DNA from 2 places in the Blautia sp. AM28-27 genome. Region 1 is predicted to be linked to the other one. Evidence: riboswitches for the same ligand, from Rfam matches in the RefSeq annotation. Region 1 holds a riboswitch; the other holds the start of a gene.
What was found. A riboswitch is a leader RNA that binds a small molecule or an ion and turns the genes downstream of it on or off. The one in region 1 is predicted to bind thiamine pyrophosphate.

Region 1 (11,685 bases):
GATTCTGTGCGTCATCACTGCGCCCTCATTATCGTATTCCCGCACCAGTTCCAGAATCTGGCTGCGTAGAAACAGATAGAAGGGATCTTCCTCATCCTCTTTTTTGAAGTAGATGGCCGGAAGCCGCAGGAAAATCGTTTCCATTTCTTCCTGATTCTCCACACAGCCCGGTTCCACCAGCATGACAATCCGTTCTCCCTGGGATACGAATCTCATTCCGTGTACAACGCCGGAATTGATCATAATGATGTCGCCCTCTTTCAGATTATAGCTGTCTTTTCCGACAACAACCTCATATTCGCCTCTGGTCGGCATGATAATTTCAATTGCGGTATGCCAGTGCTTCGGATAGCCTTCTGTCACGGTGTTGTGAAAGATTTCAAACGCCGGCGGGTTTGCTGCATTCCGGTCAAATGTTTTCCCATGTTCCACTTTCTTCATCTTATTTCTTACCTCTTTTTATTACAGCAGCTCTGTAAACAGATCTTTTACGGTCGGATAAATCTTTGCAAATTTCTGATACTGGCGCTCATATTTCTCAACCAGTTCCGGTTCCGGCTCGATGGTCTCTGTCACACGAACAATTTTTTCTGCCGCCTCTTCTACGGATGAAAAGACACCGCAGGCAACGGCTGCCAGCATGGCTCCGCCAAGTGCCGGGCCTTCCTCGGACTCAATACGGTCCACTTTGATGTTCAGCACGTTTGCGATCATGCGTCTCCACAGCGGGCTCTTTGCACCGCCTCCGCAGATTTTCGTTCTCTCGATCTGGATGCCGAGGGATTTTGCTACCTCAAAGGAATCGCGGATCGCAAAGGCAACGCCCTCGAGAACAGCCTGGGTCATATCCTCTCTTGTGGTGTCCATGGTCAGGCCGATGAAGGTTCCTCTTGCATCCGGGTTGTTGTGCGGGGAACGCTCGCCCATCAGATACGGCAGGAAGAAGACATTATTCTCGCCAAGTTTTGTGATATTCTCCTGCTCTTTTGTATATTCTTTTGTGCGGATAATTTCATCCATCCACCATTTGTTGCAGGAAGCTGCACTCAGCATGCATCCCATCAGGTGATAGTGGCCGTCTGCGTGTGCGAATGCGTGCAGGGCATTGTGGCTGTCTACGCCGAATTTGCTGCTGGAAATGAATACGGTTCCGCTTGTACCAAGGGAAACGTTGCACATGCCGTCGCCTACGGTTCCGGTTCCGACTGCGGCTGCTGCGTTGTCTCCGGCTCCTGCTACAACTTTACAGGTCTCTGGCAGTCCAAGTTCTGCTGCTACTTCCGGTTTTAAGGTTCCGACAGCGTCAAAGCTCTCATGGAGCTCCGGCAGCATCTCCAGGGAAATACCGCAGATTTCTGCCATCTCTTTTGACCAGCATTTGTTCTTGACATCCATCAGAAGCATGCCCGATGCATCGGAGTAGTCGCTTACGAATGCGCCGGAGAGACGGTATGCCAGGTAATCTTTTGGAAGCATGATTTTGCAGATTTTTGCGAAGTTATCCGGCTCATTTTCTTTCACCCAGAGAATCTTCGGTGCGGTAAAGCCTGCAAATGCAATGTTTGCGGTATACTCGGAGAGTTTTTCTTTTCCGATTACGGTGTTCAGATAATCGGTCTGTTTTGCGGTACGGCCGTCGTTCCAGAGGATCGCCGGGCGGATGACGTTATCGTTCTCATCCAGGATGACAAGGCCATGCATCTGGCCGCCGAAGCTGATGCCGGCTACCTGGGATTTGTCTACGTCTTTTACCAGCTCGCGGATTCCCTCTTTGCTCTGCTCCCACCAGTCTTCCGGTTTCTGCTCAGACCAGCCTGGATGCGGGAAATACAGCGGATACTCTCTCGATACAATATTTACAATTTTGCCTTCCTCGTCCATCAGAAGCAGTTTGACAGCGGAAGTACCAAGGTCAACACCAATAAAATACATGTCGAATCTCCTTTTTCTACTCTTTTTCAAAAAGGGCGGCAGCAGACCTAGATCTCTGCTCCGCCCTTTTGCTTATGCGTTACTGCATATCTTTCTTATTTTTCAGTGAATCTTCCGGAACGGATTAGCCCCACGGATTCTCTGTCGGGTAACGAACACCCTTCGGCTGGTTGTAGCCGATCTCATCTACTTCAACACCGAGCATTTTAAATACTTCGAATAACGGTTTTCCGAAGTGTCCGAATGCTACTGCGCCGTGATGCGGATAGTTTTTCTCTACCAGTACGTGACGGTAGAATCTGCCCATCTCCGGAATAGCGAAGATACCGATGCTTCCGAAGGAACGTGTTGCTACAGGAAGAACCTCGCCCTCTGCGATGTATCCGCGCAGTTTTGCGTCAGATGTGCTCTGCAGACGATAGAAGGTGATGTCTCCAGGAACGATATCTCCCTCGAGGGTACCCTGTGTTACTTCTTCCGGAAGGGTTCTTGCCATGATCATCTGATATTTCATAGAGCAGAATGCCAGTTTGGTGGAAGCGGTATTTCCGCAGTGGAATCCCATGAAGGTATCTTTTAAGGTGTAATCAAATTTGCCTTTGATTTCGCTCTCATACATATCCTTCGGAACGGTGTTGTTGATGTCGAGGAGTGTTACGGTGTCTTTGGATACAACGGTTCCGATGAACTCGGACAGTGTTCCGTAGATATCTACCTCACAGGATACCGGGATGCCCATCTTGGTCAGACGGCTGTTGACATAGCAAGGAACGAATCCGAACTGTGTCTGGAATGCCGGCCAGCATTTTCCGGTCAGGGTTACGTATTTTCTGGATCCTTTGTGTGCTTCGATCCAGTCTAACAGGGTGATCTCGTACTGAGCCAGTTTCGGCAGGATTTCCGGTTTCAGGTTTCCTTCGCCGAGCTCTTTTGCCATATCTTCTACGACTGCCGGGATTCTCTCATCGCCTGCGTGTTTGTTGAATGCTTCAAACAGGTCAAGCTCGGAGTTCTCTTCGATTTCTACGCCGAGGTTGTACAGCTGTTTGATCGGTGCGTTACATGCCAGGAAGTTGGTCGGACGCGGTCCGAAGCTGATGATTTTCAGGTTCTTAACAGCTACAACTGCAGTTGCAACCGGTACGAAATCTTTGATCATGGCTGCTACGTCTTCTGCATCGCCAACCGGGTACTCCGGAATGTATGCGTGCAGGTTGCGCAGTTTCAGGTTGTAGCTTGCGTTCAGAACGCCGCAGTATGCATCGCCGCGTCCGCCTACAAGGTCGTCGCCGGTCTCTTCTGCTGCTGCTACTACCATGCAAGGTCCGTCGAAGTATTTTACAAGCAGGGTTTCCTCGGTCTCCGGTCCGAAGTTTCCAAGGTATACAACAAGTGCATCACACTCTGCTTTTTTCAGGTCTTCGAGTGCGTTCATCATGTCGATTTCATTCTCGACGATGATTGGACATTCGTAGATTTCTCCGTCGTATGCTTTTACGACTGCTTTTCTTCTGTTCTCGGAAAGGCTGTTCGGGAAGCAGTCACGGCTTACTGCAACGATACCTAATTTGATTTCCGGTGTATTGTTGATCATTTTTGAAGATCCTCCTTTTTTTGGTTTTCTTGGTTTTTGGTTTCTTTTTATGTTCAGAACTGCTCTTTTGGGGCAGTGTTTCTGATTTCTGGTTTTGTCTCTGGTTTTATTTTACCGAGAGGTTTTCTCCTTTGATGCCTGCTACGCTTCCAGCGATGTTTGCATCCGGGTGGCTTAAGAGCCATTTGTTTCTGGCGAAGAGCAGGTCGTCTTCCGGGGTGTGTTTTTCTTCCAGGGTGATGTCGGTATTGGTTCCTTTTGGAAGTACTACGACGCATTTGAAGCCGCTGGCTGCCACGTTGCATGGTGCGTAGTGGAGGGTGGTTGCGTAGACTTCAATGGTGGTTCCGGCCGGGATTAAGAAGGCCTCCATTTTGGATGAGTCGTAGGTGTGGTCTTCGGTGATGTCCTGTTCTTTTCCGAGGATCAGGATCAGGTCGGTTACGGCGATGTTAATTTCGCTGTCGCGGTGGTATTCTACGGCGTTCAGTAAATGGTTGTGGCCGTTGCAGTAGCCGATCTGGATCGGCATGCCGCCGTAGAGGCTGTCGGATACGGACTGGGCGCTTTTGCAGGCTTCGAGGCTTTCAATGGAAGGCTCGTAGACTACGTCATCGGGACATGGGGTCTCGGACATGGCGGTGATGATGTCGCTGACGTCGAGGTCTTTGATGACTTTGCCGTACTGGCGGAATGCTTCGTCTGTTACTTTCAGAATCTGCATTGTTTTGGTGCTCCTTTCGTACAATTAGTTTAATGATTGAACTAATTGTAATATAGCACTTGTATGTACTTCTTGTCAACATGTATTTGGATGAAAAAACGGACGGGTTGACAAATAAGGGGGAGGTTGGTATACTTTAATACGTTAAAATAATAAGACGCTAGGGGAGCCTTTGGCTGAGAACGTGGGACAGGGATAAGCTCACGGACCCTCACTACCTGAACGGGATAATTCCTGCGTAGGGAAGCTGGAACGTGGTTTCGGATGTGATTCGGGACTGTGTTTTTATGTGAGCCCCTCCAAGCGGAATGCGAAGGAGGTTTTTTTATGAGTTTTTTTGTTACTGCTGACGGCGGACTGACGACGGCCGGTTATGTTGGATGCGTGGTGCTGATGGTGGCGCTGGTGGTGATTGCTTCGGTTCTTTCTGCTCAGAAGAGTAAGGGGACGGGAATGGATGCAAGGAAGCTGGCGTTTTGTGCGATGGGGATGGCGCTGGCGTTTGTGACTTCGTATGTGAAGGTGTTTGAGCTGCCGTACGGGGGATCGGTTACGTTGTTTTCGATGCTGTTTATTGTGCTGATTGCGAACTGGTATGGGGCGAAGACGGGTATTCTCGTTGGTTTTGCTTATGGACTGCTGCAGTTTATCCAGGGGCCGTATGTGCTGTCGCTGTTCCAGGTGTGCTGTGATTATGTGTTTGCGTTTGCGGCGCTGGGTGTGGCCGGATTCTTTGGAAAGAAGAAAAACGGGCTGCTGATCGGGTATATTGTGGCTGTGCTGGCGAGGGGATTTTTCCATACGTTAGGCGGATATCTGTACTGGATGGATTATATGCCGGAGAATTTCCCGCAGTCTTTGAAGGCGCTGTATCCGATTATTTACAACTACAGCTATCTGCTGGCTGAAGGTGTACTGACGGTGATTCTGATCTCGCTGCCGCCGGTGAAGAAAGCACTGCAGACGGTTGCAAGAACGGCACATGGTGCAAATTAAATAGAATTACGTGAAAAAATCCGGGAACGCATGATTTTGCGTTTCCGGATTTTTTACGTGGATATCAAAATTTACTGAGCACTCTCCTCTGCGGCTGTGTCGGCGGCGGAACTCATGGGGGTGATGACGATGTTTTCTACGCCGATTCCGGTTTTGCGGGTTACGATGTCTTCGATCTGGGCACGCTGTTCCTCGGTTACTTCTTTCATCGGAACGACGATGTCGGCGGTTTCGCCGGTCAGGTTTACGACGACATCGTTGAAGCCTTTGGCTTCGAGGAGGAGTTCGGTTGCCGACTCTTTTTCTACGAGTTCCGTCATTTCCACCATGCTCTGGACGGCGCTCTGGCGCTCGGTTTCGGAGAGGTTGGTGTTGTTGATGATTTCGTTTAAGGTGTCTTTATTCTGGGAACGGATCTGTTCCCGGTCGATTCTGGCCTGGGCCATGTATGTAGATGCCCCGGCAAGGACAGCCTCTCCCGGCGTTTCGGTGACGGTCCGCGACGAGTCCCCTGCTGTGCCGGCATCCACCTCGTCGGTGATATCGGTGTCCAGGCTGGAGATGTCTTTTAAAACGGTGCTGGCATCCGCCGTGGTTCCGTCTGCCTTCTCCTTCGTGGACAGGGTACTGTCAGCATAGTTGATGTATCCGGCGACGGCGATCATGATCGCAAGGGCGGTGATGATGACCTGGTTTTTCCGGAATTTTTTCTTTTTCCCGGCCGTCTTTTTCGGCGATGGTGTCTCTGCCATTTTCTCAGGTGCATTCATTTCCTGTTCTAATTTTTCCACGCATTTGACTCCTTTACTTCATTTTGACTACTTTAATCTTATTTGCGCCCACCTGAAATAATGCCATCACGGCCTCCTGAATCTCCTGTATCGTCACCGGGTTTCCCCCGCCTTCTGCGATAACGAGCACGCCGCGCACCGCCGGGTACTCCTCGGAAACCACATACGGTGTCTCGGCCCCGTTCTGTGTCTTTTCATAGACAGTTGCCTCATCCTGCGACGAGGATGTAACGCTTCCGGTCTCCTCTCCCTTCTTGTTTTCCTCCGTTGTGCTCCGCGTTGGGACATCTTTTTCCACAATCTTTTTTCCTGTGGATTCCAGCGTCACCACGACGTGCACTGCGCCCACACCGTCCATCTGGGAAAGTGCGTCACAAAGGCGCTGTTCCATCTCCTCCTGCACCGAAAGTCCCGCATCCCCCGCCGGACGCACAGCCGTCTCCTGCGGCTGTTCTGTCTCCTCACTGGTCTTTTTTGTTCCCGTCGGCAGCAGCAGGACAACGCCGATTGCCGCCAGCAGGAAGTACAGCATCCACTGCTCCTTTTTCTGTTTCCGGAAAAACGCCGCTGCCTTTTCCCTCATAGGCCTATTCCGAAATCTCTACCATAATATGCGCCGGATCGGTTCCGTAGACCTCACTTAAAACACTTTTGATCTCTGTCAGCTTTTCATCGAGCATTTCCCGCTGTTTTTTCTGTTCTTCGCGGTAAATGCTCGTCTGCCGCATCGGCGCTTCAATGCGGATCTCTTTTGCCTCACCGGTGTTTCCCGGCTCCAGCGTTACCGAAACGGCTGCCCCCGGAATGCCGCTCTCTGACAGATACATCCGGATCTGGCGCTCCGTCTCTTTTTCCCAGGCGCCCACGTAATACTGTTTTTCAAAGCTTTCTGCACGAATCTGTACATTTTCCATTGCTGCTGCCTCCTCTTCCAGCGTCAGACGGTCGAGCGTCTGCGCCATTTTCTGCTCCAAACCTCCCGCTTTTAGCACGGGCTGGAAAAAAATCAGTACCATCACAATTCCAAGAAAAAACTGAACCGGCTTCTTGTCCTCCTTCTCCGGGATCAGGTTCAGCACAGTTGTCATAAAAATCAGAAAAATTGAAATATTCTTAAGCCACTGCAGAATCTCTTCTACCATGCCGCCTCCCGCCGCTGCCTGCCCAACTACACGCTAGAGCGTGTCTGAAAAACCATTTCCGCAAGCTGCAAGCCCCACTTTGCGGGAGATTTTACCCTCATTCGGTTGCCGTAGCCCGCTACGCCGCCCTCATTCGGATAAAATCTCCCACAAACTGGGACTCGCAGCTCACGAAAAGCCTTTTTCAGACAAGCTCTAGGAAAAAGTTCCCGCCAGGATTGCAATCGTCAGCAGAAACAGGACTTCTACGGTCAGAAGGAGACGCAGAAGCATCGCATATCCTTTTCCTGCCGCCGCAAGACATCCCGCGATCCGCTTGTCCGAGACGGGCTGTGCCGCCGCGGCGAGAAGGCGGAAGGAAAGACCCGAAACGAGAAGTTGAACGGCGGGGACCATGCCCGCTGCGAGCAGTACCAGCATTGCCGTCACGCCAAAGCAGTTGCGGATCAGCACCGCGGAGCCTGCCACCAACTCGGTTACAGCATTCACCGCATTTCCGATGCCGGGAATCATTCCGGCAGTCCGCCAGAGTGCCATCTGCCGCAGGGAATCGAGCGCCGGTGCGATCAGATTCCGGATCATCTGCATTCCCACAAGTACGCCGAGCGACGATTTTAAAAGGCCGTTCACGCAGGTTTCCAGCAGCTCTGTCATATGGGACAAAATCTCCTCGCCGGAAAGATCGTTTACAAGGGCGATGAGCAGATAGATATGGATCATCGGGAGGACGAGGGCGAGCAGAAGCTTTTCGACAGCCAGAATCACTAGAAGGAGCATCTGATAAAACATCACGGCTGATGATGCGCCCCCGGCGGCCGCGGCCGCCAGATAGTAGGATGGCGTCAGGATCCGCATAAAAGCGACCAGCGATGTGATGACAGCTTTCAGGTTTTCCCCGCTCGACTGGAAATTTTTCAGAATCAGTGCAAGCGCAAGCAGATAGACCATATAAAAACTGGCGTCCCTGACCTGTTTTCCTTCAAAGAGAGAGGAAAAACTGCCGAGCACCGCGCCTGCCAGAACGAGGAGAAACAGCTCCTTCATCAGCCCCTTCTGCGCAAGGAATGCTGTTTTGGCACAGGAGAGAACGGCATTTCCGGCACGGAAGGTGCGGAAGGGATCGCCATCCTGCAGAAGAGAACGCACCGTACCGGCAAAAGAAAACTGCTGGCTGGACAGCAGGCTGTCCACTTCCTGCTGGATTGCATCGAAGTCGAGTTCTGCAAGAAGTTCGTCCTGCGCTGCTGCTGCCTGATCCGTTTCGGTATCCGCTGCTTCGATTTTCTGCGTTCTTCCCGTTCCGAAAATGAGACACAGAAAAAGCAGCGCCATGCCCCATCCGGCTTTTTTACAGAAAATCATGAACCGTTTCCAGCAGAGCGAGCAGCACTGGCATACTGACGGCAAGGACCGCCAGGCGGGCGAACAGTTCAATCTGCCCTGCAATGGAAGAATAGCCCGCATCCTTACAGATCCCGGCGGAAAACTGCCCCACATACGTGATCCCAAGCATTTTCAGCAGCGTATTCAGATACGATGAGTCCACCGGGAGATACGATTTCATTTGTGCGAGCATGCCGAGCAGATACTGCATTTTTCCGACGGTCCCGGCAAGAATGCAGAGGCCGGCACCGACCGTCACAAGAAGGGCAAATTCCGGCTTTGCTCCCTTTACTGTGATTCCAAGCAGCACGCCCGCCGTGCCAAGCGCAGCGATCCGAAGTATATCCATATGATCCCCTCCGTTTTTTCTCTCTGCTCTTAAATTGTAAACAGTTGTTTGATGTCCTCAAACAGCGCGGAAATATAGGGAAGAATCCAGAACAGCACAAGCACAAGACCGGCAAGGCTTGCAAGAAATGCCTGTTCTTCCCGGCCGCTGTGTTTTAATACCTGGCACAGGACCGATACCAGAATCCCGACTGCCCCGATTTTAAATAGAATCCCGACCTCCACGCCTGCTCCTCCGTTTTCAGACACGCCCTAAACCAGAATCAAAAATAAAAAAAGGCCTCCCATGATTCCAAGACTCTGACAGAGCCTCTTCCTTTCCGGCAATCCTTTCTGCAGTTCCGCGATCCGCTGCACAAGGCGTGCCTCATACCGGTCCAGATTCGCCTTCTGCATGGCGCGGTCCCCAGTGCCAAGGCTGCATCCGGCCTCCTGCAGCTCTTCTTTTTCTTCTTTTGTAAGGCGTGTATCCGCCAGGTGGACTGCCGTATTCTCTTCCAGAATCGCCGGCAGTGTCTTTCCGTCCGGGCGGCGCATATCCTCGGAAATATCCTGTAAAAAATCCCGGTACGGATCCCGCATCCGCCTTCCCGTCTCCCAGAACGCATCCGGCAGCGGGGAAGCCGCCGTCACAATCTCTCCACGCAGATACTGGATAATTTTCTGCAGTGTTTCCAGATCTTTCACATGGGCCGACAGCGCCGCACTCTTTGCAAAGCCGATCCCGACGCAGGCAAGAGAAGCCGCCAGTAAAACTGCAAGCCGCATCACAGAAACGCCTCCCTTCGGTACAGTGTCGTTCCTCTTCCGTCAAAAATAGCCTGTACACTTCCGGCGCGGGGTTTCGCATCCAGCACGATGTACCGCTCGAAAACGTGGGATTCCACGAGGCGGTTCAGGAGAGGCTTCTGCTTCATATCCTCCATGGAATTGCCATGCACGGTCGCGAGCAGCTTGCACCCGCAGTTAACGACGGACTCGATCGCACGGATGTCCTCGCCCGTTCCGATCTCATCGACTGCCACCACATCGGGCGACATGGCGCGGATCAGCATCATCATGCCCTCCGCCTTCGGACAGCAGTCGAGCACATCGGTGCGGATGCCGACATCATTCTGCGCAACGCCGAGATAGCAGCCTGCGATCTCGCTCCGTTCATCGACCACACCGACGGTCAGCCCCGGATACGGCGACTCCCCGTCCGAAATCTGGCGGATGATATCGCGCAGCATCGTCGTTTTACCGCAGCCGGGTGCGGAGACAATCAGGGTGTGCAGGAAACGGCCGTCTTCCCAAAGGTACGGCATCACTCGGTCCGCGCAGCCCTTTTTCTCATGAGCAACCCGCACGTTGATGCAGGATATATGGCTGATGCCTTTCACCTTTTCCCCTTCGATTACCGTCTTTCCGGCAATGCCGATCCGGTGGCCGCCCTCCACGGTCAGAAAACCCTGCCGCAGTTCATCCTCGTAGGCATAGAGGGAAAAACTTCCTATGTAATCCATCGTATCGCGGATATCCGTCGGTGAGACGGGATAACCTTTCTCCCACTCCCCGGTCAGTGCTCCGTCCGGGGTCAGAAAGTACTCCTGATCCTTTGCGACCACCAGAAGCGGCGCGCCGGTCCGCAGACGGATTTCCTGCAGGTCATCGGCCAGCAGATCTGTGTTTTTCAGAATTTTCCGTATATTCGCAGAAAACAGGCGCAAAAGTTCCCTTTGCTCCTGTTTTTTCTCTGGCGTAACAATATCCTTTTGTCTTCCTGTCCTTTTCATCTTCACCACCTCTTATCGTTATATATATGAGATGGCGGGACAGGTTATGCACGGTTTTTATGATTCTATTCTTTTCATGCAGATTTTCACGGGCTCCGCTGCCCAGACGGCGCCTTCATATCCTTTCTCCGGACTGAAATGCGTGCAGAAGCCCTCTTTCTTTTCCATTCCAAGAGAACCCGAAAGACCGGTTCCCCTCCACTTGCCGTAGCTCTCCTCCTCGGTCCAGATCCGGAAAAACAGCGTTTCAGCATTCTCCGCTGCGGCAAGGCGTTTCTGGTCTTCGGCGGAAAAATACCGTTCTGCCATGCGCTCCCAGGCAGCGCGGCGGTGCTGCTGCAGATCCATGCCGATCGGAATGGAAGCAAAAGCGCAGGCAGCGTATTCCCCCGAATGAGAAATATTAAAACAGATCTGCGGATGCCCTGGCAGGTACGGTTTTCCGTGCGCATTCCGTTCGATCGTTATCTTTTCTCCATCCAGCCCATACTGTTCCTGCATTCCCATCCGGAACAGCTCCCATCCGCACTGCGAGAGTTCCCGTTCCAGCTCTTTTTTTTCGCCCTCCGGCTGTGTAATTTTTTTCAGATAAACTACCGTCTCCTGCATCCTGCTTCTCCCTCTTCATAGAAAAAGAGACCGCGAAGCCTTTCAACTTTCGGCTCCCCGGTCTCTTCTCGAAAATTCTTTCTTATGCGTTTTTACCGCAGCAGTATTTGTATTTCTTTCCGCTTCCGCACGGGCATGGATCGTTTCTTCCGATTTTTTTGCCTTTGATTACAGTGCCGGATTTTTTCTGCTCCATGTAAAGCGTTTTCTTCTGCTCTTCTGTGAAGATCTCATCCCACATCGGCAGGTTGTACAGCCAGTCTGCTTTTGCGTCTACCATGTTTTTGTATAGAAGCTCTTTATCGTAAGCCAGTGTAACAACGGTATCCTCTTCCATCTCCTCGATCGGGTTCGGGATCACAAGGCTGTCGTTGATGCCGTCCAGGAAACC
Region 2 (11,685 bases), on a different contig from region 1:
GCCGCTCTGACGACGAATATTATCTGACCTACAAGTCAAAAGGGCTGATGGTGCGTGAAGAGTATAATCTTCCGCTCACAAAGGAATCCTACCTGCATCTGCGGGAAAAGGCAGACGGCGTTCTTATCTCAAAAACACGCTATCTGCTGCCGCTTACCGGAACGGATCTGACGATCGAGCTCGATGTCTTTGATGCGCCGTATGAAGGCCTTTACCTCGCAGAGGTGGAGTTTCCGGACGAAGCATCCGCAAACGCCTTTGTTCCTCCGGTATGGTTTGGAAAGGATGTAACCTATTCTTCCGATTATCACAACAGTACGCTCAGTAAAGGAAAAAAACTATAAATTACCAGAAAAAATCCCGGTGCCTTTTCCACGGCTGCCGGGATTTTTCCGCTCGTTTGTTTTTTTACTCTTTTTTGTGCTTGCTTTTTGCTTGTTTTGGTTTGTTTTTTGTGCATACATTCTTTATTTTTGCTGCTTTCACATTAGCGTCATTCTGTCAAAGCGGCGGTGCTGCTCCTTCTAATCCACTCCCTTTGATTTCCGGATGCAGGCTCGTGTTGCATCAATAACAGCACTTCTCAGCTTCTCCCGCTCCAGTACGGCAACCGCTTCGATGGTGGTTCCGCCTGGCGAGCAGACCATGTCTTTTAATTCTCCCGGGTGCATTCCTGTCTCGAGAAGCATTTTGGCGCTTCCAAGGACAGACTGTGCAGCAAATTCATATGCCTGTTTTCTCGGCATTCCTTCGGCTACTGCCGCATCTGCAAGAGCCTCCAGGAAAAGAAATACGTACGCCGGCGAGCTTCCGCTGACACCTGTGACGGTATCCATCAGATACTCCGGAACAACTTCTGCGCGGCCAAAGCTTTTCAGGAGGGTTAAAACGAGCTGCAGCTCTTCCTCCGTCACGAGATCATTGGCACAGACGCCGGTCATTCCTTCTCCGACGAGTGCTGGTGTGTTTGGCATGGTGCGAATTAACTTTGTTGGTTTTCCGATTTCTGTACCCAGCCATTGTAAAGACTTACCGGGAAGAATCGATACGATAATCTTCTCGGGTGAGATGAAGTTTTTGACGAGGTTTATTATATTTTTTATTTGGTTTGGCTTTACTGCCAGGAATACAAGATCGGATCCGGCTACGACCGCTTCGTTCTCCGTAGTCGCCTGGACTCCAAACTGGTTGGTCAAGCGTTCCACACTTTTCTCCGTGCGGACCGATACCAGAATGTCATCTGCAGATACAACTCCTTTTTGGATCATTCCGCCAATCATGGCACTCGCCATGTTGCCGCCGCCGATAAAACCTACTTTCATGTCTGTTCGCCTCCGTATGCCTGTGTTGTAAAAAATATATGCGACATCCATAGTATGCAACAAAATTTACTTTTTTGCAATACTTTTTCTCTATTTTTCTTCTTTTCTTTTGCAATTTTCTTTATTTTTTTCGAATGAAATGTCGCTGTTTGTCGACGAATGTCGAAAAGTGTCTTTTTCTGTCTTTTTTCGCTTTTCTATTCCGCCGGAATCAGCCTTTGGCGGCGGCCTCTTCGGCGTATTTTGTTGTCACGAGTGTCTTGTACGGTGCCTTTTTCTCCAGCTCTCCCGCCTGCTCCAGAATCTCCTGCAGAAGATCAAAACTTTCTTCCTCAAAGATCAGATTTTCTTTCCACGTATCCTGCTCATAGTAGCGGCGCACGATCGCGGTGATGGTTTCCAGCTCGGTTTCTGCAAACTGCGGCGCAATCACTTCTGCAATCTCCTCCGGTGTGTGCGTCTGCACGAAGTCCATTCCCTTCTGCAGTGCCTTCGTGAATTTTTCTACGGTTGCGCCGTGCGTTTTCAGATAACTCTGTTTGACGCTGTACGACGTATACGGCACATACCCGGATTCCGTTCCGACCGATGCCACGACATAGCCGTCGCCCTTCTGCTCGAGCAGTGTCGCGGACGGTTCAAATTCAATCGTATAATCCCCCTGCCCGCCGGAGAACGCGGCAGCTGTGGAACCAAAATCGATGCTCTGGTTGATGTTTACGTCTTTTTTATCAATCCCTTTCTGCGCCAGAACATACTCAAAGACCATTTCCGGCATACCGCCTTTTCTTCCCCCTAATACCTCTTTGTTTTTCAATTTCTCCCAGGTAAACGAATTGTCTTTCTCTCTTCCCACAACAAAGTTTCCCGCCCGCTGCGTCAGCTGCGCGAAGTTCACAACTGGGTCTGCGGTTCCCTCGAGGTACGCGTAGACGGTTGCCTCCGCCCCCATAAACCCGATATCCGCTTCGCCGGAAATCATCGCCGTCAGCACTTTATCTGCACCAAATCCTGTTATCAGCGTCAGATCAATGCCCTCGTCCGCAAAATACCCCTCCTCAATTGCCACGTACTGCGGGGCGTAAAAAATGGAGTGGGCAACCTCATTTAATGTCACCTGCTCCACTTTTTCTTTTGTCTCATCTTTTGCCCCGCATCCCGCCAGCGTCACTGCCGCCATTGCCAGTACAAGCGCACCTGTCAGCCATTTTCCTTTCATCAACAGATTCTCCTGTTTTTTCATTCTAACCTTAGAATATGATTTCCCGGTAAAAATGCGTGCAAAAAACGAAGGAGAAATGTTCGAATTTCGTTTCTCCTTCGTTTCTTATTTCTTCTCTTGTTTTTCTTTTGCCTTCTGTTCTTCTTTCGTCCGGATTTTGTCTTCGTACATTTTCAGATCATTCAGATCCAGCATGAAGCAGGCCGTCGGTTTGGAAATGTGGTAATGTGTTTCTGTCATCTCCTCTTGCCGCATCTGCGCGTTTCTTTTATATTTTTCATTCTACAATGTACCTTAACACATTTAGGCTTCCTTTTCCGAAATTTTCTATTTTGAACAACAAATTGAGGATCTCCGCAAAATTTGTTATAGTAAGGGTAATTCAAACAGTTACAAAGGAGGCTATTATGATAATAAAATCAGTTGCTGTTCTGGGCGCCGGAGCGGTTGGGTCTTATGTAATCTGGGGGCTTTCGGAGAAAAAGGACATCCGGCTTGGCGTTATCGCGTCCGGGGAACGGGCGAAGCGTCTGAAAAACAAAGGATGCAAAATTAACGATACGGTTTATCACCCGGAGGTATGGACACCGGAAGAGGCACACGGCGTGGATTTTCTGATCGTCTCGCTCAAATACGGCGCACTGCCGGGGGCTCTTGACAATATTACTGCCGTTACCGGCGAGAATACTGTGATCATGAGTCTGATGAACGGCGTGGACAGTGAGGAGATCATCGCGGAAAAAGTCGGTGCGGAGCATCTGCTTCATGCTGTTATCAAAGTAGCTTCTCATAAAGAGAATGACGGCTACGTTTTCAACCCTGAGGCGACGCTCGGCATCATTTTCGGCGAAGTTTCGGCGCCGTACGACAGTGAGCGTGTGCAGGCTGTTCTGGATCTGTTCTCCGGCACAGGGCTGCATTACCGGGCAACCGATTGTATTTTAGAGGAAATATGGAGCAAATTCCGGCTGAATGTCTGCAATAACCTGCCGCAGGCTATTCTCGGTGCCGGGGTCGGCTGCTACCGCGACAGTGTGCATATGAAGGCGATCAGCGACGGACTCCGCGCAGAACTGATGGCGATTGCGGAGGCAAAGGGAATTGATATCAGCAAGGCGGATGTCTCCTCGGGACGCGGAAGTGCGGTTCCGCCGACGGCGCGCTACTCGACGCTCCAGGATCTCGATGCGGGACGCCATACGGAAATTGATATGTTCTCGGGTGCGCTGATCCGCATGGGAAAAGAGCTTGGAATTCCAACGCCTTACAATGAATTTACGTACCATATGATCAAAGCACTGGAAGAGAAAAACGACAGACGGTTTGACTACAGCGGAAGCGAAGAACCGCTCTGGGCAAAATAGATACGATAGGAGAATCTCACGATGAAAGAAATCAAATGGGCTGTACTCGGATGCGGTGTGATTGCAAATGAAATGGCGGTCGCACTGCAGAAAAACGGAAAGAATATTTACGCGGTCGGCAACCGGACCCATGAGAAGGCGGCTGCTTTTGCGGAGAAATATGGAATTGGAAAAGTTTACGATGATTTCCATGAGATGTTTACCGATCCGGAGGTCGATGTCATTTATATCACGACGCCGCACAACACGCATCTTGGCTTTATGAAAGAGGCGATTGCCAATGGAAAACACATTCTCGTTGAGAAATCGATTACGCTGAACAGCGACGAGCTCGACGAGGCCATAGCGCTTGCAAAAGAAAAAGGTGTCATCATCGGAGAGGCAATGACGATTTACCATATGCCGATCTACAAAGAGCTGAAAAAAATTCTCGACTCCGGCCGTCTCGGCAGAGTCAATCTGATCACGATGAACTTCGGCAGTTTCAAAGAGTACAACATGAAGAACCGCTTCTTCAACCGGAATCTCGCAGGCGGCGCGATGCTTGATATCGGCGTATACGCACTCTCCTTCCTCCGCTGGTTCTTCGACTCTAAGCCGGATCAGCTCCTTTCCCAGGTAAAGCCCGCTCCGACCGGTGTGGACGAGCAGGCCGGCCTCCTTCTCACCAATCAGGAAGGACAGATGGCAAGTGTGATGCTCTCTCTCCACTCCAAACAGCCGAAACGCGGCATGGTTTCCTGTGAGAACGGATTTATCGAGATCATGGAGTACCCGCGTGCCTGGGAAGCAAAAATCACAGACGCTTCCACCGGCGAATCCGAAATCATCAAAGCCGGTGACAACGCCGATGCACTCGCCTATGAGCTCGCCGACATGGAACGCGCCATCAATGGAGATGCATCTGCCATGCACCTCGACTACACGAAGGACGTCATGGATCTGATGACCTCCTTCCGCAGAACCTGGGGCTATACGTACCCTGAGGAAGAAAAATAAGATTCGCACATCAAAAGCCCCTGCCCGGCACACATCAGATGCCGGGCAGGGGCACTTCTTTTCACCTGCAATACTCTGCAATTTTCTTTTTCAGTAATTCCGCATCAATCGGCTTTGCGATATGCACGTCCATGCCGGCCTCTTTTGCGGCCTGCCGGTCTTCAACAAAGGCGTTGGCGCTCATGGCGAAAATCGGAATGGAGGCGGCATCATCACGTCCATGACTTCCACGCATATTTTATACTTCATTTTACGCTGATATTATTTTCTCTGTCAACCCAAATAACATTACATTTCCAATATTTTGCATGTCTTTTTTATTTTTCTGAAATTTTTTTAAATCTTCCGTTTTTCTCTTGCACAATTGTTTTTATGCGTATATAATTGTCTGCAGAAAGCAAAGGGGAGCTCGCGTGCGAAGCGGGCTGAGAGTAGGATGCATCTCCTAGACCCTGAACCTGATTTGGGTAATGCCAACGTAGGGAGATACGATATGCACATTTTCTGCAGATATACCTCCACGTATATCTGCTTTTTTAATCTCTATGAACACATCATCAACAGGTTCTTCCAGTACCACAAGGGAATTTGCTTCTGCAAAAATACTCACACAGGAGGAACAAAAAATTATGTTAGGCACTTGTCTTGACAATGTCAGAAAAACAACCCCTCTCGTACACAACATCACAAATTACGTTACAGTAAACGATGTCGCCAATATTCTGCTGGCATGCGGCGCAAGCCCGATCATGTCCGATGAACCGGAGGATGTCGAGGATATCACCTCCATCTGCGGCGGTCTGAACATCAACATCGGAACGCTGCACAGAACGAGCATCGACGGCATGTACCGTGCCGGTGCAAAAGCAGCTTCGCTCGGCCACAAAATCCTGCTCGATCCAGTCGGCGCAGGCGCAAGCCACTTACGTACTTCGACCGCAGTCGGACTGATGGAAAAAATCCCGTTCACCGTCATCCGCGGAAATATTTCCGAAATCAAAACACTGGCACTCGGAAGCGGAACGACAAAGGGTGTTGACGCAGACGTTGCCGATAAAGTAACAGACGAAAACCTCGACAGCGCCGTTGCTTTTGCAAAAAACTTTGCGAAAGACCACAACTGTGTTGTCGCCATCACAGGAGCGATCGACCTCGTTGCCGATGCTGACACCTGCTACGTGATCCGCAACGGACGCGCCGAGATGGGAAGCATCACCGGAACAGGCTGCCAGCTCTCCGGCATGATGACCGCTTACCTCGTTGCCAACCCGGACGAGCCGTTAAAAGCCGCTGCTGCCGCTGTCTGCGCAATGGGACTTGCCGGCGAGATCGGCTGGAGCCATATGAAACCGGAAGACGGCAACTCCACCTACCGGAACCGCATCATCGACGCCATCTACCACATGGACGGCGAGATGCTAGAGAAAGGTGCAAAGTATGAAGTGCGATAAAAAAGGCCTGCTTTTATATGCTGTGACAGACCGCAGCTGGCTGAACGGCGAGACACTGTACAGCCAGGTGGAAAAGGCTCTGCAGGGCGGCGCAACGTTTATCCAGCTCCGCGAAAAAAATCTTGACCAGGATCACTTTATGGAAGAGGCACTGGAACTGAAAAAACTCTGTGCCGCATACCATGTTCCTTTCGTCATCAACGATAACGTGGAAATCGCAGCTAAGATGGATGCGGACGGCGTTCATGTCGGCCAGAGCGATATGGAGGCCGGCGATGTCCGTGCAAAGCTTGGCCCGGACAAGATCATCGGCGTTTCGGCACAGACCGTGGAACAGGCCATTCTCGCCGAGCAGCGCGGGGCAGATTACCTCGGCGTCGGCGCAGTCTTCCACACCGGTTCCAAGGCGGATGCGGAGGATGTCAGCCACGAAACGCTGACTGCTATCTGCAATGCCGTTAAAATCCCTGTCATCGCCATCGGCGGCATCACACGCGATAACGTGACGGAGCTTTCCGGCAGCGGCATCTGCGGCATTGCCGTCATCAGTGCCATTTTTGCACAGAAAGACATTGTTTCCGCAACGAAGGATCTGAAAGAACAGACTCTGCGCATGCTGGAAAACAAATAATTTTACGTAACCATTCATCCTCACACCAGGCGGCAGACTGGGGGCACCACTTTCTTTGTCGCCTGTCCAAAAAGAAAAGTAATGCAAAGGAGTAATTCTCATGGACGCGAAAAACATGAAAACAGCATTAACAATCGCGGGAAGTGATTCCAGCGGAGGCGCCGGCATTCAGGCAGACATCAAAACCATGATCACAAACGGAGTTTACGCCATGTCGGCAATTACCGCACTCACCGCCCAGAACACCACCGGCGTTTCCGGTATTTTCGATGTAACACCGGAGTTTCTGGCCGCACAGCTTGACGCCGTCTTTACGGACATCTTCCCGGACGCCGTCAAAATCGGTATGGTATCCTCCCCGGCACTGATCGAAGTCATCTCCGAACGGCTTCGCTTCTACCAGGCCAAACACATCGTTGTGGACCCGGTCCTCGTCGCTACAAGCGGCTCCGCGCTCGCTTCGGGCGGCGTGCCTGACCTGATGAAAAAACTGCTCTTTCCTCTGGCCGAAGTCATCACACCGAATATCCCAGAGGGAGAAGTTCTCTCCGGCATCAAAATCCAGTCGGAAAGCGATATGGAACGCGCCGCAAAAGAGATCGGGGATTCCTGCGGCTGTGCCGTTCTGTTAAAGGGCGGCCACAGTATCAATGATGCCAACGATCTTTTATATCACGACGGCACATTTACCTGGTTCACCGGAAAACGCATCGACAATCCGAACACACACGGCACCGGCTGTACACTCTCCAGCGCCATCGCATCGGGGCTCGCAAAGGGGCTTTCCCTTCCGGATGCCATTTCCGCCGCAAAAGAGTATATTTCGGGCGCACTCGCGAGCATGATGGATCTCGGCCACGGCTCGGGACCGCTGAACCACGCTTACCGGATCTGATTTTGAAAATAAAGGAGAACAACAGATGGAACGCAATTACGCAACACAGATGGACGCCGCACGCCGCGGCATTGTAACACCGGAGCTGAAAAAAGTCGCAGAAAAAGAGTATATGGCCGTGAAAGACCTGATGCCGCTCGTTGCCAGCGGAAAGGTTGCCATTCCGGCCAATAAGCTGCACACCTGCATCGACCCGGAGGGCATCGGCTCGATGCTGCGCACGAAAATCAATGTAAATCTCGGTGTTTCGAAAGACTGTAAAGATTACGATGTGGAGATGCAGAAGGTACTCTCCGCGGTCAATATGGGCGCAGAAGCCATCATGGACCTGTCGAGCCACGGCAATACGCAGCCGTTCCGGCGGAAACTGACCTCCGAATGTCCGGCCATGATCGGCACCGTGCCGGTATATGACAGTGTGATCCATTACCAGAGAGACCTGGATACGCTGACCGCCAAAGATTTTATTGACGTCATCCGCCTCCATGCCGAGGACGGTGTCGATTTCGTCACCCTGCACTGCGGCATCACCAGAAAAACCATCGATCAGATCCGCAAACACAAACGGAAAATGAATATCGTTTCCCGCGGCGGCTCCCTCGTGTTCGCCTGGATGTGCATGACCGGCGAGGAGAATCCGTTCTACGAGTATTACGATGAGATTCTCGATATCTGCCGTGAATACGATGTGACCATTTCTCTCGGCGACGCCTGCCGTCCTGGCTGCCTTGCCGACGCAACGGATGTCTGCCAAATTGAGGAGCTGGTGCGCCTCGGCGAACTCACCAAACGTGCCTGGGAAAAAGACGTTCAGGTTATGGTTGAGGGACCGGGCCACGTTCCGATGGATCAGATTGCGGCCAACATGAAAGTACAGCAGACCATCTGCATGGGCGCTCCGTTCTATGTCCTCGGCCCTCTTGTGACCGATATTGCACCGGGCTATGACCACATCACCGCTGCCATCGGAGGCGCGATTGCGGCCATGAACGGCGCTGCTTTCCTGTGCTACGTAACGCCGGCAGAGCATCTGGCTCTTCCGAACCTGGATGATGTAAAACAGGGCATCATCGCAAGCAAAATCGCCGCACACGCTGCCGACATCGCCAAAGGTGTTCCGCATGCGCGTGATATTGACGACAAGATGGGCGATGCCCGCCGCGTGCTCGACTGGGAAGCACAGTGGGACTGTGCACTGGACCCGGAGACCGCAAAAGCCATCCGCGCCGACCGCTCGCCGGAACAGGAAGATACCTGCTCGATGTGCGGTAAATTCTGTGCCGTGCGAAGCATGAACAAAGCTTTAAACGGCGAACATATCGACATTCTTTAACGTCAGTAGACAAGAAGTCACAGTACGCGAAAAGGAACGGTTTTCATTACGAAACCGTTCCTTTTCTGCATTTCCAAAATCTTTTTCTATTTTGCCCATCCTTCGGCGTAACGGACTGCTTTGTGCCATCCGTTCATCTTCTCATCGCGCTCCTCTTTCGAGAGCTCCGGCTCAAACGTACGGTCAATGGCTCCGTTCTGTTTTACCGTCTCCTGATCCGGCCAGTAGCCGACGGCGAGTCCCGCAAGATAAGCTGCTCCCATTGCGGTCGTCTCGATGCAGCACGGCCGCTCCACCGGCGCCTGGCTGATGTCCGCCTGGCACTGCATCAGGAAGTTGTTGGCGCTTGCTCCGCCGTCCACACGCAGCGCAGAGAGCTTCATGCCGGAATCTGCCTCCATCGCTTTTAAGACATCATCCACCTGATACGTGATCGACTCCAGCGTTGCGCGGATCACATGGTATTTGTTGACGCCGCGGGTCAGGCCGAGAATGGTTCCTCTCGCATACTGATCCCAGTACGGTGCGCCAAGGCCGGTAAACGCCGGCACGACGTAGCAGCCGTTCGTGTCGTTCACCTTCTGCGCCATGTACTCGGAATCCGCCGAGGACTCGATCAGCTTCATCTCATCGCGCAGCCACTGGATTGCGGCTCCGCCGACGAAAATGGATCCCTCGAGCGCATACGTAATCTTGTCCCCGATGCCCCATGCAATCGTGGTAACAAGACCGTGTGTCGAAGAAACCGGCTTTTCTCCCGTGTTCATCAGCAGGAAGCAGCCTGTTCCGTATGTATTTTTCGCTTCGCCCGGCGCATAGCAGGTCTGGCCGAACAGCGCCGCCTGCTGGTCTCCCGCTGCTCCCGCAATCGGAATCGGGCCGCCGAAATATGTGGATGCCGTCTCCCCGTAGACACAGCTCGACGGGCGGACTTCCGGCAGCATACAGAGCGGAATGTTCAGCTCTTTTAAGATATCCTCATCCCATTTCAGTGTATGGATATTGAACAGCATTGTACGGGACGCGTTGGTGTAATCGGTGACATGTACCTTTCCCTTTGTCATCTTCCAGATCAGCCACGTCTCCACTGTTCCGAAATAGAGATCGCCTCGCTCCGCCCGCTCGCGCACGCCCGGAACTTCATCTAGAATCCATTTCAGCTTCGTGGCTGAAAAATACGCATCAATCACAAGACCTGTTTTCTCCCGGAAACGGTCAACCAGTCCGCGCTCCATCAGGGAATCGCAGTATTCCGATGTTCTGCGGCACTGCCATACAATTGCATTGTAGACCGGCTCTCCCGTCTTTTTGTCCCAGACGATCGTCGTCTCTCTCTGGTTTGTGATGCCGATTGCCGCGATATCCTCGTAGGACGCGCCCGCTTTCTGCATTGCCTCCACGGCTACACCGAGCATCGTGGACCAGATTTCATTGGCATCGTGCTCCACCCAGCCCGGTTTCGGGAAACGCTGGGTAAACTCCTTCTGCGCAAGGCTTACGATCTGTCCTTTCTGATCAAACAGAATACAGCGGTTGCTCGTTGTGCCGGCATCAAGTGCCATGATGTATTTTCCCACGTTTAAAAATCCTCCTGTCTCACATTTCAAGAAGAGAGCCTGACAGAATCCACTGCCACGCTCTCTTCCTTTTCTTTGTATGTATCGTATCACAGAATTCTTTTTCTGTAAATCAAATCGTGTTTTTCTGCAGCAATTTATGCCGTAATGATCTCCAGCAGCGCACCGCGCAGATCGTTTGAAAGTTCCATGCTCTGCAACTCTGCAGCCAGAATTGCTACCTTTCCGTCCGCTTTGTGAAGAAGATTTGCGATCTGCTCTTTGGTGATGTAGCTGATTTCGGCGTGCAGCAGCAGATCCATCGCACGTGTCATGACATCGTTCTTTGCAATCTCCGTATCTTCCGGCAGACAGATTGTCACGGTATCCTGTGGTTTTACATCTGCCACTGCGATAGCAAGAAGTCCGTCTTTCTCTTTGACTTCTGCATCCGCTTCCACGCCGTTTACAAAGACCTTTGCCTCTTTTGCACTACTTCCACCGAATTCTACGCAATATGTTCTGCTTTCCGGAACAAGGCTCTGATTGCCCTCAACCGGTGCAATTGTAAATTTTCGTGCACCCCATTCGAGCGTCATCGGCGTTTTTGCACAGTCATTCTTCTCATACGCCATGGAAGTATTGTCATCCTCGTACAGAATAAATGTATTATCTGCACCCGCATAAACGCGTACCGTCAGCTCATCCGGGTTAGATTCTACATCCAGCGCACTGATCTTCTCTGTCATCGGGATGATCGCACCTGCTTTCGCAAGAACCGGGATTTCCTCCAGCGTACGGTACAGATCCATACTTCTGCCGCCCTCATAAATCATTCCGTTGAAGAAATCAAACCAGGTTCCCTCCGGCAGCCATACCTTCGTCTTGGCACGCTTCAGCTCCGGAATGCAT

Region 2: it holds a riboswitch for thiamine pyrophosphate, as region 1 does, so the genes downstream of both, thiM (hydroxyethylthiazole kinase) here and DW743_RS16780 (energy-coupled thiamine transporter ThiT) in region 1, are expected to answer to the same signal.

Annotation. Positions count from the first base shown of each region.
Region 1 is NZ_QUJK01000024.1:8,205-19,889, forward strand. It holds gene DW743_RS16760 (AraC family transcriptional regulator) at 1-441, opposite strand, end outside; gene xylB (xylulokinase) at 463-1,932, opposite strand; gene DW743_RS16770 (L-fucose/L-arabinose isomerase family protein) at 2,057-3,523, opposite strand; gene DW743_RS16775 (DUF4867 family protein) at 3,633-4,250, opposite strand; TPP riboswitch at 4,403-4,512, shown strand; gene DW743_RS16780 (energy-coupled thiamine transporter ThiT) at 4,578-5,246, shown strand; gene DW743_RS16785 (SpoIIIAH-like family protein) at 5,318-6,037, opposite strand; gene DW743_RS16790 (stage III sporulation protein AG) at 6,051-6,620, opposite strand; gene DW743_RS16795 (stage III sporulation protein AF) at 6,625-7,179, opposite strand; partial or broken gene DW743_RS18970 (DUF6783 domain-containing protein) at 7,194-7,322, shown strand; partial or broken gene DW743_RS18975 (DUF6783 domain-containing protein) at 7,272-7,403, opposite strand; gene DW743_RS16800 (stage III sporulation protein AE) at 7,375-8,541, opposite strand; gene DW743_RS16805 (SpoIIIAC/SpoIIIAD family protein) at 8,528-8,911, opposite strand; gene spoIIIAC (stage III sporulation protein AC) at 8,941-9,135, opposite strand; gene DW743_RS16815 (stage III sporulation protein AB) at 9,163-9,678, opposite strand; gene spoIIIAA (stage III sporulation protein AA) at 9,678-10,685, opposite strand; gene DW743_RS16825 (4'-phosphopantetheinyl transferase family protein) at 10,743-11,294, opposite strand; gene DW743_RS16830 (SEC-C metal-binding domain-containing protein) at 11,377-11,685, opposite strand, start outside.
Region 2 is NZ_QUJK01000001.1:367,082-378,766, reverse strand. It holds gene DW743_RS01745 (CYTH domain-containing protein) at 1-344, shown strand, start outside; gene proC (pyrroline-5-carboxylate reductase) at 525-1,322, opposite strand; gene DW743_RS01735 (ABC transporter substrate-binding protein) at 1,534-2,541, opposite strand; gene DW743_RS18195 (hypothetical protein) at 2,650-2,799, opposite strand; gene DW743_RS01730 (ketopantoate reductase family protein) at 2,952-3,908, shown strand; gene DW743_RS01725 (Gfo/Idh/MocA family protein) at 3,930-4,907, shown strand; gene DW743_RS01720 (response regulator) at 4,969-5,142, opposite strand; TPP riboswitch at 5,299-5,410, shown strand; gene thiM (hydroxyethylthiazole kinase) at 5,537-6,358, shown strand; gene thiE (thiamine phosphate synthase) at 6,345-6,989, shown strand; gene thiD (bifunctional hydroxymethylpyrimidine kinase/phosphomethylpyrimidine kinase) at 7,105-7,884, shown strand; gene thiC (phosphomethylpyrimidine synthase ThiC) at 7,910-9,217, shown strand; gene glpK (glycerol kinase GlpK) at 9,304-10,794, opposite strand; gene DW743_RS01690 (glycoside hydrolase family 31 protein) at 10,932-11,685, opposite strand, start outside.